DNA from 3 places in the Streptomyces sp. NBC_01268 genome. Region 1 is predicted to be linked to each of the others. Evidence: riboswitches for the same ligand, from Rfam matches in the RefSeq annotation. Region 1 holds a riboswitch; each other region holds the start of a gene.
What was found. Region 1 has a riboswitch for cobalamin ahead of OG309_RS08820 (cobalamin biosynthesis protein). Riboswitches for the same ligand answer to the same signal wherever they lie in the genome.
Positions count from the first base shown of each region.

Region 2: another riboswitch for cobalamin. It lies ahead of metE (5-methyltetrahydropteroyltriglutamate--homocysteine S-methyltransferase); the one in region 1 lies ahead of OG309_RS08820 (cobalamin biosynthesis protein).
Region 3: another riboswitch for cobalamin. It lies ahead of cobN (cobaltochelatase subunit CobN); the one in region 1 lies ahead of OG309_RS08820 (cobalamin biosynthesis protein).

Region 1 covers NZ_CP108454.1:2,025,050-2,029,949, forward strand. The annotation lists gene OG309_RS08805 (alpha/beta hydrolase) at 1-51, opposite strand, end outside; gene OG309_RS08810 (inorganic phosphate transporter) at 437-1,714, shown strand; gene OG309_RS08815 (hypothetical protein) at 1,731-1,952, shown strand; adenosylcobalamin (AdoCbl) riboswitch at 2,133-2,207, shown strand; gene OG309_RS08820 (cobalamin biosynthesis protein) at 2,261-3,253, shown strand; gene OG309_RS08825 (cobyric acid synthase) at 3,250-4,758, shown strand; gene OG309_RS08830 (putative cobaltochelatase) at 4,817-4,900, shown strand, end outside.
Region 2 covers NZ_CP108454.1:7,653,907-7,658,806, reverse strand. The annotation lists gene OG309_RS34250 (LamG-like jellyroll fold domain-containing protein) at 1-194, shown strand, start outside; gene OG309_RS34245 (alpha/beta hydrolase) at 284-1,930, opposite strand; cobalamin riboswitch at 2,169-2,391, shown strand; gene metE (5-methyltetrahydropteroyltriglutamate--homocysteine S-methyltransferase) at 2,556-4,886, shown strand.
Region 3 covers NZ_CP108454.1:3,967,414-3,972,313, reverse strand. The annotation lists gene OG309_RS17605 (precorrin-8X methylmutase) at 1-235, opposite strand, end outside; gene OG309_RS17600 (cobalamin biosynthesis protein CobG) at 232-1,485, opposite strand; cobalamin riboswitch at 1,648-1,790, shown strand; gene cobN (cobaltochelatase subunit CobN) at 1,828-4,900, shown strand, end outside.

The sequences.
Region 1 (4,900 bases):
GACACCGATCACTGTGGTGACGGCAGCTGCCGTCGCTGTAGCCGGGCGCACGCTCCCAGTGTCGGCAGAGGGCGGGAAGGCTGCCACCGGACGGACCTCCCGACGAGTGACATGGCTCTCGTCGGAGGGGTCGTCCGTACGGCTGACGGGGTGCGCGCGGGGTCGGCCGGCGGGCCGTGAGGGGTCCATGGGACGGAACGGGTGGAGAGGGGTGGAAGGGGTGGGAGTCGCATGCGTCCTGGTACGGCAGGGCTTACCCCGGGTCGCACCCTGACCGCATGGTGGACAGCCGGGCGGTCCGGGACGGTTCCGGGGGCGGAAATGGAATGCCGGGACCCCGGTTGGGGACACCACACAGCCCGATCCAGTTCATCTTCCGTTCACCCAGGTTGCGTACGTTCGACGAGCCACTGACGTCAAACGATTGCCTGGGTAAATGGAACACATCACGCTGCTGCTCGCGATTGTGGTCGTGACAGCTCTCGTGTTCGATTTCACGAACGGTTTCCACGACACCGCCAACGCGATGGCGACGACCATCTCGACCGGTGCTCTCAAGCCCAAGACGGCGGTGGCCATGTCCGCCGTGCTGAACCTCGTCGGCGCGTTCCTGTCCGTGGAGGTCGCCAAGACGATCTCCGGCGGGATCATCAACGAAGAGGGCATTCGTACAGAAGTGATCTTCGCGGCGCTCGTCGGCGCCATCCTGTGGAACCTGCTGACCTGGCTGCTCGGTCTGCCGTCCAGCTCCTCCCACGCCCTGTTCGGCGGCCTCATCGGCGCCGCCGTGATGTCGGCCGGCTGGGGCGCGGTCAACGGACCGACCATCGTCACCAAGGTCCTGATCCCCGCCGTCGCCGCCCCGATCGTCGCCGGTCTCGCCGCGATGGTCGCCACCCGGCTGACCTACCGCATCGGCGCGAAGGCCGAGACGAAGGCCACCGCCAAGGGCTACCGGGCCGGCCAGATCGCCTCCGCCGGTCTGGTCTCGCTCGCGCACGGCACCAACGACGCCCAGAAGACGATGGGCATCATCACCCTCGCCCTGGTCACCGGCGGCGTCCTCGCCCCCGGCTCCAACCCTCCGATGTGGGTCATCGTCGCCGCCGGTGTGGCGATCGCGCTCGGCACCTACCTCGGCGGCTGGCGCATCATCCGCACCATGGGCAAGGGCCTCACCGACCTCCAGCCGCAGCAGGGCTTCGCCGCCCAGACCAGCGCCGCCACGGTCATCCTGGCCTCCTCCCACCTGGGCTTCTCGCTCTCCACCACCCAGTCCTGCTCGGGTGCCGTGATGGGCGCCGGCCTCGGCCGCAAGGGCGGTGTCGTCCGCTGGTCGACCGCCACCCGGATGTTCGTCGCCTGGGGTCTGACCCTGCCCGCCGCGGGCGTGGTCGGCGCCGGTGCCGAGTTCCTCACCAAGCAGGGCCCCTGGGGCATCGCCGCCGTCGCGGTCCTGCTGGTCGCCGGTTCCGGTGTCATCTGGTCGCTGTCCCGTCGCAAGCCGGTCGACCACAACAACGTCACGGCCGACGACCTCGACGCCGCCCCCGCCGAGCCCGCCGGCGTCGTGACCACCGCCATCGCGGCCGTCACCCCGCCGCCGCCGGCCGGCTCCGTCGCCGCCGTCGCGGACACGGACCTGAAGACCACCATCCCCACCCCGGGCCCCACGGACCCGGCCGCTCCCCCGGCCCCCGCCGCCGCGGTCTAAGGAACTGGAACCAAGCATGAAGATCGACTGGGCAGCCCTCGGCTCCGTCTTCGGAGTCAGCCTCGTGGCGACCGTCGCCCTGGTGGGCCTCTTCACCCTCGGTGTCATGGGCCTCTCCAAGCAGGAGGAGGCGGCCGCGAGCGGCGGCTCCGCCGGCCTGGCCCGCACCGGCGCCTACGCCTGCTTCGCCCTGTGCGCGGCGGCCGTGGCGTACGGCATCTACCTGATCGTCATCTGACGCGCTCCACCGAGCGTCGTCCGACGCACGGGCACGACGGCCGGGCGGTCCGCACCACGGGTGCGGACCGCCCGGCCGTCGTGTCTGTGGCGCTCCGCACAGTGACCCGACGCAGGTCAAGGGTGAGTTGACGGCTGTTCGCGCAGCGTGGTGGACTGCCGGGGCCATTACGGCGGCAGTAGAGGAAGTCCGGTGCGAATCCGGCGCGGTCCCGCCACTGTGACCGGCCCCCCGGGGCCGGGAGTCAGGAACTCTCGCCGCCGGTCACGTCGATCCAGGGCGCGGACCCTGAGTGAGGACAGAGCGCCATGCCCGGCCGCGGCCTCAGCTTTCCCGGTACCACCGGCGCCTCCGGTGCCACCCGAGTCTTCGCGTACGGAGCGGCCGCCGGCCTCGCCGTCGACCTGCTCGCGGGCGACCCCCGCCGCGGCCATCCCGTCGCCGCCTTCGGCCGGGCCGCCGGCGCGGTCGAGGAGCGCCTGCTGCGCGACCACCGCGGCTGGGGCGCCCTGCACACCGCCGTCTGCGCCGGCTCCACCATGGCGCTCGGCGCCCTGGCCGCCCGTACGGTACGGGGCAGCCGCGCCGCCACCGTCGCCCTGACCGCCGCCTCCGTGTGGGCCGTCGTCGGCGGTACGACCCTGGGCCGCGAGGCCCGCGCGATCGGCGGGGCGCTCGCGGCCGGGGACCTGGAGGTCGCCCGGGAGCGCCTGCCGCACCTGTGCGGGCGCGACCCGCACTCCCTGGACGGTCCCGCGATGGCCCGCGCGGTCGTCGAGTCGGTCGCCGAGAACACCTCCGACGCCGTCGTGGGCGCCCTGTTCTGGGGCGCCGTCGCGGGCGTGCCCGGCCTGGTCGGCTTCCGGGCGGTCAACACCCTGGACGCGATGGTCGGCCACAAGTCACCGAAGTACCGCCGCTTCGGCTGGGCCTCGGCCCGGCTCGACGACCTCGCCGGCTGGCCGGGCGCCCGGCTCACCGCCGTCCTCGCCACCGTCGCCGGCGGGAACCCGCGCGGCGCGGCCCGGGCCTGGCGCGCCGACGCGGCGAAGCACCCCAGCCCCAACGCGGGCCCCGTGGAGGCCTCCTTCGCGGGCGCGCTCGGCGTACGGCTCGGCGGGACGCTGGCGTACGGCGGCCGGATCGAGCACCGGCCCGTCCTCAACGGGGCGGGGCGGCCCGTCGAGGTCGCCGACATCGACCGGGCGGTACGCCTGTCCCGCCGGGTGACCGGACTGACCCTGGCCGCCTGTGTCGGCGGCCGGATGATCGCGAGCGCGCTGAAGCGGAGGAACGCATGAGGGGTGGGGGGCTGCTGGTCGCCGGGACCACGTCCGACGCGGGCAAGAGCGTCGTCACGGCCGGCATCTGCCGCTGGCTGGTCCGGCAGGGCGTCAAGGTCGCGCCGTTCAAGGGGCAGAACATGTCCCTGAACTCCTTCGTCACCCGGGAGGGCGCCGAGATCGGCCGCGCCCAGGCCATGCAGGCGCAGGCCGCCCGCGTCGAGCCCACCGCGCTGATGAACCCGGTGCTCCTGAAGCCCGGCAGCGACCGCTCCAGCCAGGTCGTGCTCATGGGGAAGCCGGTCGGCGAGATGAGCGCCCGCGGCTACCACGGCGGGCGCCAGGCGACGCTCTTCGAGCCCGTGATGGCGTGCCTGGAGGAACTGCGGGGCACGTATGACGCCGTGATCTGCGAGGGGGCGGGCAGCCCGGCCGAGATCAACCTGCGGCGCACGGACATCGTGAACATGGGCATCGCGCGGGCCGCGAAGCTGCCCGTCGTGGTCGTCGGCGACATCGACCGGGGCGGGGTGTTCGCCCAGTTCTTCGGCACGACGGCGCTGCTCGCACCCGAGGACCAGGCGCTCGTCGCCGGCTATCTGGTGAACAAGTTCCGGGGCGACGTGACGCTCCTCGAGCCCGGTCTCGACATGCTCCACGGGCTCACCGGACGCCGCGCCCTCGGTGTCCTGCCGTACGCGCACGGGCTCGGCATCGACGAGGAGGACGGCCTGCGGGTCTCGCTGCGGGGCACCGTCCGCGAGTCGGTGGTGGCGCCGCCGGTCGGCGCCGACGTGCTGCGGGTCGCCGTCTGCGCCGTCCCGCTGATGTCCAACTTCACCGACGTGGACGCGCTGGCCGCCGAGCCGGGCGTCGTGGTCCGGTTCGTGGACCGGCCCGAGGAGCTCGTCGACGCGGACCTGGTCGTCGTGCCCGGCACCCGCGGCACCGTCAAGGCCCTCGCCTGGCTGCGGGAACGCGGCCTGGCCGACGCGCTGGCCCGGCGCGCCGCCGAGGGGCGCCCGGTGCTCGGCATCTGCGGCGGCTTCCAGGCGCTCGGCCAGCGGATCGAGGACGAGGTGGAGTCGAGGGCCGGCGTGGTCGACGGGCTCGGGCTGCTGCCCGTGCGGGTGCGCTTCGGCGTCGAGAAGACCCTGGCCCGGCCGGTCGGCGAGGCGCTCGGCGAACGGGTCGAGGGGTACGAGATCCACCACGGCGTCGCCACCGTCGAGGGCGGCGAGCCGTTCCTCGACGGCTGCCGGGTCGGTGCGGTGTGGGGCACCCACTGGCACGGCTCGCTGGAGAGCGACGGCTTCCGCAGGGCCTTCCTGCGCGAGGTCGCCGCCGCCTCCGGCCGCCGCTTCGTCCCGGCCCCGGACACCTCGTTCGGCGCGCTCCGCGAGGAGCAGCTGGACCGGCTGGGCGACCTGATCGAGGAGCACGCCGACACGGACGCGCTGCTGCGGCTCATCGAGGAGGGCGCCCCGGCGGGGCTGCCGTTCGTGCCGCCGGGGGCGCCGTGACCGCCGCGCCCGCACCGCCCGCCCCGACCTCCGTACGACTCGAAGGAGTGACCACCCGATGAGCACCCGCTATCCGTTCACCGCCGTCGTCGGCATGGACGACCTGCGGCTCGCGCTGCTGCTGAACGCCGTCAGCCCGGCC
Region 2 (4,900 bases), 5.6 Mb from region 1:
AGACCCAGCCCCAGCCGATCACCATGGGCGCGGCCGGCTCGGCGAGCACCAAGGTCCGCGGCCAGGGCACCGTCTCCGTCCCTGTCCCCCAGCTGATCCCGGGCCACGCCTACGGCTGGCGGGTCCGCACCACCGACGGCACGACCACCTCGTCCATCTCCACGAACTGCCACTTCAGGGCCCCCGCGGCCTGATCCCGACCGGCGGATCGTGAACCCTGGTCGCCCATGCGGGCGGGGCCCCGCCGCGCGGGGTCCCGCCCTCAGGGCCGGTCAGGGGGCCGTCAGAAGCGGCCCTGCCCGATCGGGAGGCGCTGCGGGAGGGTCGGCAGCGGGAGCCCGGTGGAGCGGTGGGCCTGGTCGGCCGGGGTCCGGCAGGTGAGGTCCCCGGCGGGCAGACGGCCCGTGACCAGGTAGGCGGTGGCGGTCGCGTCCGCGCAGGATCCCAGGCCGTAGACGCCGTGGCCCTGGCCGCCGAGGACGGTGACCATCCGGGCCCCCTTCATCGCACGGCGCAGCCCCTGCCCACTGGCCAGGGGTGTCTGGGAGTCCCACTCGTTCTGCAGGACGAGGGCGGCGACGGAGTTGTTCACCTCGGTGGCGGGCTCGGCCCCGCCCCGCCAGAACGCACACGGCTTGATGTTCGACGCGAAGTCCCCGTACAGCGGGTACCGGCGCTTGTCGCGGATCGCGTCGCGCCGGTACCGCTCCGGGTCGCGCGGCCACGCGCGGGTGTCGGCGCACACCACGGACCAGAAGGCGGCGTCCATGTTGTCCGCCGGGACGGCGGGTGCGTCGGCCGGGGCGTCGGCCGCGCGGGCGAAGGCCGACGGTACCGGGGCGGGCGGCGTGCCGCGCCGCGCCGGCGCCGGGGTCCGGCCCTCCGCGGCGTCCTTGAGCCGTACGACCGCCTCGGCGGCGTAGGCCACGTCGAAGAAGACGGCCCGCGACCCGAGCCGGATGTCGTCGCCCGTCAGGGCGACGCCGTCGAGCTCGATCGGCTCGCGGTCCGCCCGGGCGACCAGCGCCCAGAACGTCGCGCCGACCTCGGCAGGGATGGCGCCGAGCCCGTAGGTCGCGTTCCGCTCGGCGGCCCAGCCGGTCCACCGCGTGAACGCCGGTTCCGCCCCCTCGGCCCATATCCGGATCATGCCGCGCCAGATCCGCTCCGGGTCGACCGCGCTGTCGAGCACGAACCGGTCGGCGCGCTTGGGGAACATCTGCGTGTAGACGGCTCCCAGATAGGTGCCGTAGGAGTAGCCGAGGTACGAGATCTTCTTCTCGCCGAGCACCGCGCGGATGACGTCCATGTCCCGTGCCGTGTCGCGGGTGGTGAGGTGCGACAGGACGGCGCCGTTCCGCGCCCGGCACTTCTCCGCGACGGTCCGCGCCCACTGGACGTCCCGCTTGAACGTCGCTGCCTTGTAAGGGCGTTGCCACGCGGTCTCCGCGTCGTTCAGTCCGCAGCTCACCGGGCTGCTCCGGCCGACGCCCCGGGGGTCGAAGCCGATCAGGTCGTACCGCTTCCTCACGTCGTCCGACAGCATCGGCGCCATCCAGACCGGCATGTCGAGGCCCGATCCGCCGGGCCCGCCGGGGTTCAGCAGCAGCACACCGCGCCGGTCACGGGCGCTGGTCGCCTTCGTCCGGGACACGGCGAGGTCGAGCGTGCGGCCGTTCGGGCGGGCGTAGTCGAGGGGCACCTCGATCGTCGCGCACTCGTACTCCGCCGGCCCTTCGGCGTCGCAGCGACTCCAGCGCGGCTTCTGCCGGCCGTAGCGGGCGAGCGGGTCGGGTGACGGGGTGGCGGTGGTCGCGGTGGCGGCCCGGGGCGCCGGTCCGGCCGCCGAGGCCACGGCGGGGGTGAGAACGGGGAGGAGCGTCGCGATGGCGCCGAGGGCCACGGCGGGCGCTGTTCGTCTGCTTCGCACGGTGATGGAGATCCTCGCGGGAGGTGGACGTTCTGTCCCAAGAACCCTTGCTCAGAGGGGACTTGCCGGAATCCCCCCGAAGGACGGCATCATCTCCCCCTGAAGGAGGACCCGACCCTGACCGATGGCACAGAACCAGCCACCTCCACAGGGTCCTTGATCCCCTGCGGCCTGGTCGCGACGTGAACTCCGGTGTGCCGGGCCCGGCTTCACCCGCCGGCCGGTGTGGCCCGTGGTCTAGAGTGAGGGCGCAGCTGGTTCGCCCCGTCCGCCAGGCGGGATGCGTCGTAAGAGGGAACCCGGTGGGAATCCGGGACTGCCCCGCAGCGGTGAGTGGGAACGACCGCCGTCACACAGCACTGGGTCCGACGTACCGGACCTGGGAAGCGACGGCCAGTAGGAGTCCCGTACGACGGGACGTGCCCGCGAGTCCGAAGACCTGCCCGTTGCCCGCACGCGGACGATTCCGCGCGCGGCCATCCGGTGACCTCGAGGGCGGGTCGGCGACCATACAGGCGGACGAGCGTGCCTTGCTGCGCGCGTGCGCATCCGCCTGTTCCCGGTCTCCCTTCGCCCCTCGTCAGGTCTCCGGACCTCAGGGATTCATCTCGCGAAGGAGATCTCCGTGACCACGAAGTCCGCAGCCGCGGCAGCACGGGCCACCGTGTACGGCTACCCCCGTCAGGGGCGGAACCGCGAACTCAAGAAGGCGATCGAGGGCTACTGGAAGGGCCGCGTCACCGCCGACGCCCTCCGGAACACCGGCGCCGCGCTGCGCCGGACGAACTGGCTGCAGCTCGCCGACGCCGGCATCACCGAAGTGCCGACCGGCGACTTCTCGTACTACGACCACGTCCTGGACACCACCGTCATGGTGGGCGCGATCCCCCGCCGCCACCAGGAGGCCGTGGCGGCCGACGCGACGGACGGCTACTTCGCCATGGCCCGCGGCACCCAGGACGTGGCGCCGCTGGAGATGACCAAGTGGTTCGACACCAACTACCACTACCTCGTCCCCGAACTGGGCCCTGACACCGTCTTCTCGGCGGACTCGGCCAAGCAGGTCACGGAGCTGCGCGAGGCCCTCGCGCTGGGTCTGACCGCCCGACCCGTCCTGGTGGGACCGGTCACCTATCTCCTGCTGGCGAAGCCCGCCCCCGGCGTGGCGGCGGAGTTCGAGCCGCTGACCCTGCTGGACCGCCTGCTGCCCGTCTACGCCGAGGTCCTCGCCGACCTCCGGGCCGCCGGCGCGGAGTGGGTGCAGATCGACGAACCGGCCCTGGTGCAGGACCGCACGCCCGCCGAACTCGCCGCCGCCGCACGGGCCTACCGCGATCTCGGCGCCGCCCGGGACCGGCCGAAGCTGCTCGTCGCCTCCTACTTCGACCGGCTGGGCGACGCCCTCCCGGTGCTCGCGAAGGCGCCCGTCGAGGGACTCGCCCTCGACTTCACCGGGCCCGCCGCCGCGAACCTCGACGGACTCGCGGCCGTCGGAGGCCTGCCCGGCAAGCGGCTCGTCGCCGGCGTGGTCGACGGCCGCAACGTCTGGGTCGACGACCTGCAGAGCTCCCTCACCACCCTCGGCACCCTCCTCGGTCTCGCCGGCCACGTGGACGTGTCGGCCTCGTGCTCGCTGCTCCACGTGCCGCTCGACGCCGCGGCCGAGGAGGACGTCGACCCGCAGGTCCTGGCCTGGCTCGCCTTCGCCCGGCAGAAGACGGACGAGGTCGTCGCCCTGGCCAAGGGCCTGTCCCTGGGCACCGACGCCATCAGCGGCGAGCTGGCCGCCAACCGGAGCGCGCGCTCCGCCCGCGCCGCCTCCCCCCTCACCCGCGACCCCGCCGTCCGGGCCCGGGTCCGGGCCGTCACCGAGGCGGACCGCCGCCGCTCGCCGTCCTACGCGCGGCGTGCCGCCGCCCAGCGGGCCCACCTCGGGCTTCCGCTGCTCCCGACCACCACCATCGGGTCCTTCCCGCAGACGGCCGAACTGCGCGCCGCTCGCGCGGACCTGCGCGCCGGACGGATCGGGGACGAGGGCTACGAGGAGCGCATCCGGGCGGAGATCCAGGAGGTCGTCTCCTTCCAGGAGAAGGCGGGGCTCGACGTCCTGGTGCACGGCGAGCCCGAACGCAACGACATGGTGCAGTACTTCGCCGAACAGCTCGACGGCTACCTCGCCACCCGGCACGGCTGGGTGCAGTCGTACGGCACCCGGTACGTCCGTCCGCCGATCCTCGCCGGTGACATCTCCCGTCCGCGGCCGATGACGGTGCGCTGGACGACGTACGCGCAGTCCCTGACGCCCAAGCCGGTCAAGGGCATGCTCACCGGCCCGGTCACCATGCTCGCCTGGTCCTTCGTCCGCGACGACCAGCCGCTGGGCGAGACCGCCCGGCAGGTGGCCCTCGCGCTGCGCGACGAGGTGAACGACCTGGAGGCCGCCGGCACCTCCGTCATCCAGGTCGACGAGCCCGCGCTGCGCGAGACCCTGCCGCTGCGGGAGGCCGACCACCCGGCGTATCTCGCCTGGGCGACCGAGTCGTTCCGGCTCACCACCGCGGGAGTGCGGCCCGACACCCAGATCCACACCCACATGTGCTACGCCGAGTTCGGCGACGTCGTCCAGGCCATCGACGACCTCGACGCCGACGTGATCAGCCTGGAGGCGGCCCGCTCCCACATGCAGGTCGCCCGCGAACTCGCCGCCCACGGCTACCCCCGCGAGGCCGGTCCCGGCGTCTGGGACATCCACTCCCCCCGCGTCCCGTCCCCGGAGGAGGCCACCGCCCTGCTCCGCGCGGGACTTGAGGCGATCCCCGCGGAGCGGCTCTGGGTCAACCCCGACTGCGGGCTGAAGACCCGCGGCTGGCCCGAGACCCGTGTCTCCCTGGAGAACCTCGTGGCGGCGGCCCGTGCCGTCCGCGACGAGGTGTCCCGTACCGGGGCTTCCTCCTGACGGACGACCCGTCA
Region 3 (4,900 bases), 1.9 Mb from region 1:
GGATCGGCGCGCCCGCACGCAGGGCGGCACGCGCCGAGGCGACGACGCCGGGGGAGTGGGCGATGTCCCGCACGAGGTCGGTCATGCCGCAGGCGTGGATCATCCGCACGGCGACCTGGCTGACGTCGGCGGGCAGGCCCGCGAGGTCCGCCTCGGCGCGGATCGTGGCAAAGGAGCGGCGGTAGATCTCCGCGCCGTCCTTCTCGTACTCGAACATCCTGTTGCTCTCGCTCATCTCGTGGGGGTCGCCGGGCCGCGGGCCGCCGCGACCGCTTCGGACAGGGAGGTACGGAGGGTGGGGACGCCGTCGACCAGGTAGCCGCCGTCCTCGGTGGCGAGGACGTCGACCCAGGCGCCGTGCGGGTGCCCGCAGCGGCGTGCGCACCCGGAGAAGTGGACGGGCAGCCGCCCGTGCGGGGCGAGGGCCGCGTCCCGCCGCACGTCGGCGAGGGACTTGGCGCAGCCGGGCCGCCCGGTGCAGGCCCCGACGCCGGTGCCGGGGGCGTCGGGCCGGGTGATCAGGCCGTACGCGGCGAGCTCCGTGAGCGCGGCGAGCCGGCCGGGCGGCGCGGCGACCACCGCACCGCGCCAGGGCGTGAACCGCACCTCGCGGGCCGGCAGCAGCGCCCGCAGTTGGACGGCGGTCAGCCGGCCGAGCGGCGCGAGGACGTACAGGGCGTCCGCGCCCAGCGGCCCCGGGACGGGCGGGTCCCCTTGGGGCAGCGGCGGTACGGGGTGGGGGACGGGCTCCGCGGCGAGTCCGGCGCGCGCCAGGGCGGCCGCCAGGTCGGGCACGCACCCCTCGGGCAGTTCCCGCACCCGCCAGGCGCCCGTCCCGGCGGTCTCGGCGGCCCGCAGGAAGGCGTCGGCGGCGGCGAGCGCGGCGCGCGGGGCGTCGGTCGCGGCGACCCGGAAGGCCTGGGGGCCGAGGCGCAGCTGGGCGCGGACGTCCCCGCCCGCGGGAGGCCCTTCTGCGAGCAAGGTCACATCCCCGCCGAGCCCCGCGACGTCGCCCCGCCCGTCGTCCAGGACGAACAGGAAGCGTCCGGAGAGCGCCGCGGTCCACGCCTCCGCGCACAGCAGCGCGTCCAGTTCCCGTGCCCACAACTGCGGCTCGGCGCCGCCGAGTCCGTCCAGTCCGGCGGCCGGAGAGACGACGATGTTGCGGACCCGTTCGTGGCTCGGCGAGGGCAGCAGCCCGGCCCGGTCGAGCAGCGCGGCCAGCTCGGCGCCGCAGCCCTCGCCGAGCCCGCGGAGCTCCGCGTTGCCGCGCGAGGTGATGCTGATGCTGCCGTCCCCGAGGGACTCGGCCGCGTCGGCCAGCGCCAGGACCTGAGCCTCCGTCAAACGCCCGCCGGGCAGCCGGAGTCGGGCGAGCCGCCCGTCGTCCGCCGCGTGCAGTCGCAGCGCACCCGGACAGGCGTCGCCGCGGTCCCGTATGAGAGGTTCGCCCGGTTCGGGCGAGGTGCGTGGGGTGGCCGACATGGCGGCGAGCATACCCACGGCGGGATCCGCTCCCACCTGCCGAGAACCAGCCACGACCGGGGCCGGAGCCGGCCACGACCGGGGCCCGGGGCCGCCGTGACCGGGGCCCGGTCCCCCGGTGTGATCCGCCCGACCCCCGGCTCTCCCCCGCCGCGCCCGCTCACGATCTAGGATGCAGACGGCATGGGGTCCCAGGACCCCGGGGAGGAAGCCCGGTGAGAATCCGGCGCGGTCCCGCCACTGTGAGCCGGTCCGGAGTTTCGGGGCGGTGAGTCAGGAACTCCCGCCGTCCATACGACCACCCGGGGCGCGGACAACCCCGAGGAAGGCCCTGAGCTCGCCATGCTCCTGCTGCTGTCGCACTCCGACACCGACCTGCTCAGCGCCCGCGCGGCGAACGCCGCCGAAGGCCCGGTGGAGTACCGGTACGCCAACCCGGCCCGGCTGCCGCTGGCCGACCTCCCCGCCCTCCTCGACGGCGCCGAACTCGTCGTCGTCCGCCTCCTCGGCGGCCTGCGCTCCTGGGAGGAGGGCCTCGACACGGTCCTGGCCGCCGGGAAGCCCGTGGTGGTGCTGAGCGGCGAACAGGCTCCCGACGCCCAGCTGATGGAGGCCTCGACCGTCCCGGTCGGCGTCGCCACCGAGGCGCACGCCTACCTGGCGCACGGCGGCCCGGGCAACCTCGGCCAGCTGGCCCGCTTCCTCTCCGACACCGTGCTGCTGACCGGCCACGGCTTCGAGCCGCCGGCCCCCGCGCCGACCTGGGGCCCGCTGGAGCGGACCGCGGGGGACACGCCCGAGGGCGCCCCCACCGTCGCCGTGCTCTACTACCGCGCCCACCACATGAGCGGCAACACCGCCTTCGTCGGCACCCTCTGCGACGCGATCGAGCGGCAGGGCGCCCGGGCGAAGGCCCTGTACGTGGCCTCGCTCCGGGCCCCGGAGCCCGAGCTCCTCGACGAGCTGCGCGGGGCCGACGCGATCGTCACGACGGTCCTCGCGGCGGGCGGCACCAAGCCGGCCGAGGCGCAGGCGGGCGGCGACGAGGAGGCCTGGGACGCGGGCGCGCTCGCCGCCCTGGACGTGCCGATCCTGCAGGCGCTGTGCCTGACGGGCTCGCGCGCCGCGTGGGAGGAGAACGACGAGGGCCTGTCGCCGCTGGACGCGGCCAGCCAGGTCGCCGTCCCGGAGTTCGACGGCCGGCTCATCACCGTCCCGTTCTCCTTCAAGGAGATCGACGAGGACGGGCTGCCCGCGTACGTGGCGGACGCCGAGCGCTCCGCCCGCGTCGCCGGCATCGCCGTCCGGCACGCCCGTCTGCGGCACATCGCGAACGGCGAGAAGAAGCTGGCGCTCGTCCTCTCCGCGTACCCGACGAAGCACTCCCGCATCGGCAACGCCGTCGGCCTCGACACCCCGGCCTCCGCCGTGGCGCTGCTGCGCCGGCTCATCGCCGAGGGCTACGACTTCGGCCCGGTCGAGGACATCCCCGGCCTGGTCTCCGGCGACGGCGACGAGCTGATCTACGCCCTGATCGAGGCCGGCGGCCACGACCAGGACTGGCTCACCGAGGAGCAGCTGGCCCGCAACCCGGTCCGCATCCCGGCCGCCGACTACAAGCGCTGGTACGCCGAACTCCCGGCGGAGCTGCGCGAGCAGGTCGAGGAGCACTGGGGCCCGGCCCCGGGCGAGATGTTCCTGGACCGCTCCCGCAACCCCGAGGGCGACATCGTGCTGGCCGCGCTGCGCCGCGGGAACCTGCTGGTCCTCATCCAGCCGCCGCGCGGCTTCGGCGAGAACCCGATCGCGATCTACCACGACCCGGACCTGCCGCCGTCGCACCACTACCTGGCGGCCTACCGCTGGATCGCCGCCCGCGCCGAGGACGGGGGTTTCGGCGCGGACGCGATGGTGCACCTGGGCAAGCACGGCAACCTGGAGTGGCTGCCCGGCAAGAACGCCGGCCTGTCCGCCGCCTGCGGCCCGGACGCCGCGCTCGGCGACCTGCCGCTGGTCTACCCGTTCCTGGTCAACGACCCGGGCGAGGGCACCCAGGCCAAGCGGCGCGTGCACGCCACGCTCGTCGACCACCTGGTGCCGCCGATGGCCCGCGCCGACTCGTACGGCGACATCGCGCGCCTGGAGCAGCTGCTCGACGAGTACGCGCAGATCAGCAGCATGGACCCGGCGAAGCTGCCGGCGATCCGCGCGCAGATCTGGACGCTGATCCAGGCGGCGAAGCTGGACCACGACCTGGGCCTGGAGGACCGGCCGGAGGACGACGGCTTCGACGACTTCCTGCTGCACGTCGACGGCTGGCTGTGCGAGGTCAAGGACGCGCAGATCCGTGACGGTCTGCACGTCCTGGGCGGCGCCCCGGTCGGCGAGGCCCGGGTGAACCTGGTCCTGTCGATCCTGCGGGCCCGGCAGATCTGGGGCGGCACGCAGGCGCTGCCGGGCCTGCGCGAGGCGCTCGGCCTGGACGAGTCGGCGGCGACGCGCACCACCGCCGACGAGGCGGAGGCGAAGGCCCGCGAGCTGGTCGAGGGCATGGAGGCGGCGGACTGGTCCGTGGACGCGATCGGCTCCGTGGCCGGCGCGTACGGCGCCGAGGTGCACGCGGTGCTGCGCTTCGCCTGCGAGCAGGTCGTCCCGCGCCTGGCCGGCACCACCGACGAACTCACGCACGCGGTCCACGCGTTGAACGGCGGCTTCGTCCCGGCCGGGCCCTCGGGCTCGCCGCTGCGCGGCCTGGTCAACGTGCTGCCGACCGGCCGCAACTTCTACTCGGTCGACCCGAAGGCCGTGCCGTCCCGCCTCGCGTGGGAGACCGGCCAGGCGCTCGCCGACTCGCTCCTGGAGCGCTACCGCACGGACAACGGCGAGTGGCCGACCTCGGTGGGCCTGTCCCTGTGGGGCACGAGCGCGATGCGCACCGCGGGCGACGACGTCGCCGAGGCGCTCGCCCTGCTGGGCGTCCGCCCGCTCTGGGACGACGCCTCGCGCCGCGTGAACGGCCTGGAGCCCATCCCGCTCGCCGAGCTGGGCCGGCCCCGCATCGATGTGACGCTGCGCATCTCCGGCTTCTTCCGGGACGCGTTCCCGCACGTCATCGGGCTGCTCGACGACGCCGTACGGCTGGTCGCGGGTCTCGACGAGGCCGCCGCGGACAACTACGTGCGGGCGCACGCCCAGGCGGACCTGGCGGAGCACGGCGACGAGCGGCGCGCCACCACCCGTATCTTCGGCTCCCGCCCCGGCACGTACGGCGCGGGTCTGCTCCAGCTGATCGACTCGCGCGACTGGCGCACCGACGCCGACCTGGCCGAGGTGTACACCGTGTGGGGCGGTTACGCGTACGGCCGGGGGCTCGAAGGGCGCCCGGCGCGGGCCGAGATGGAGACGGCGTACAAGC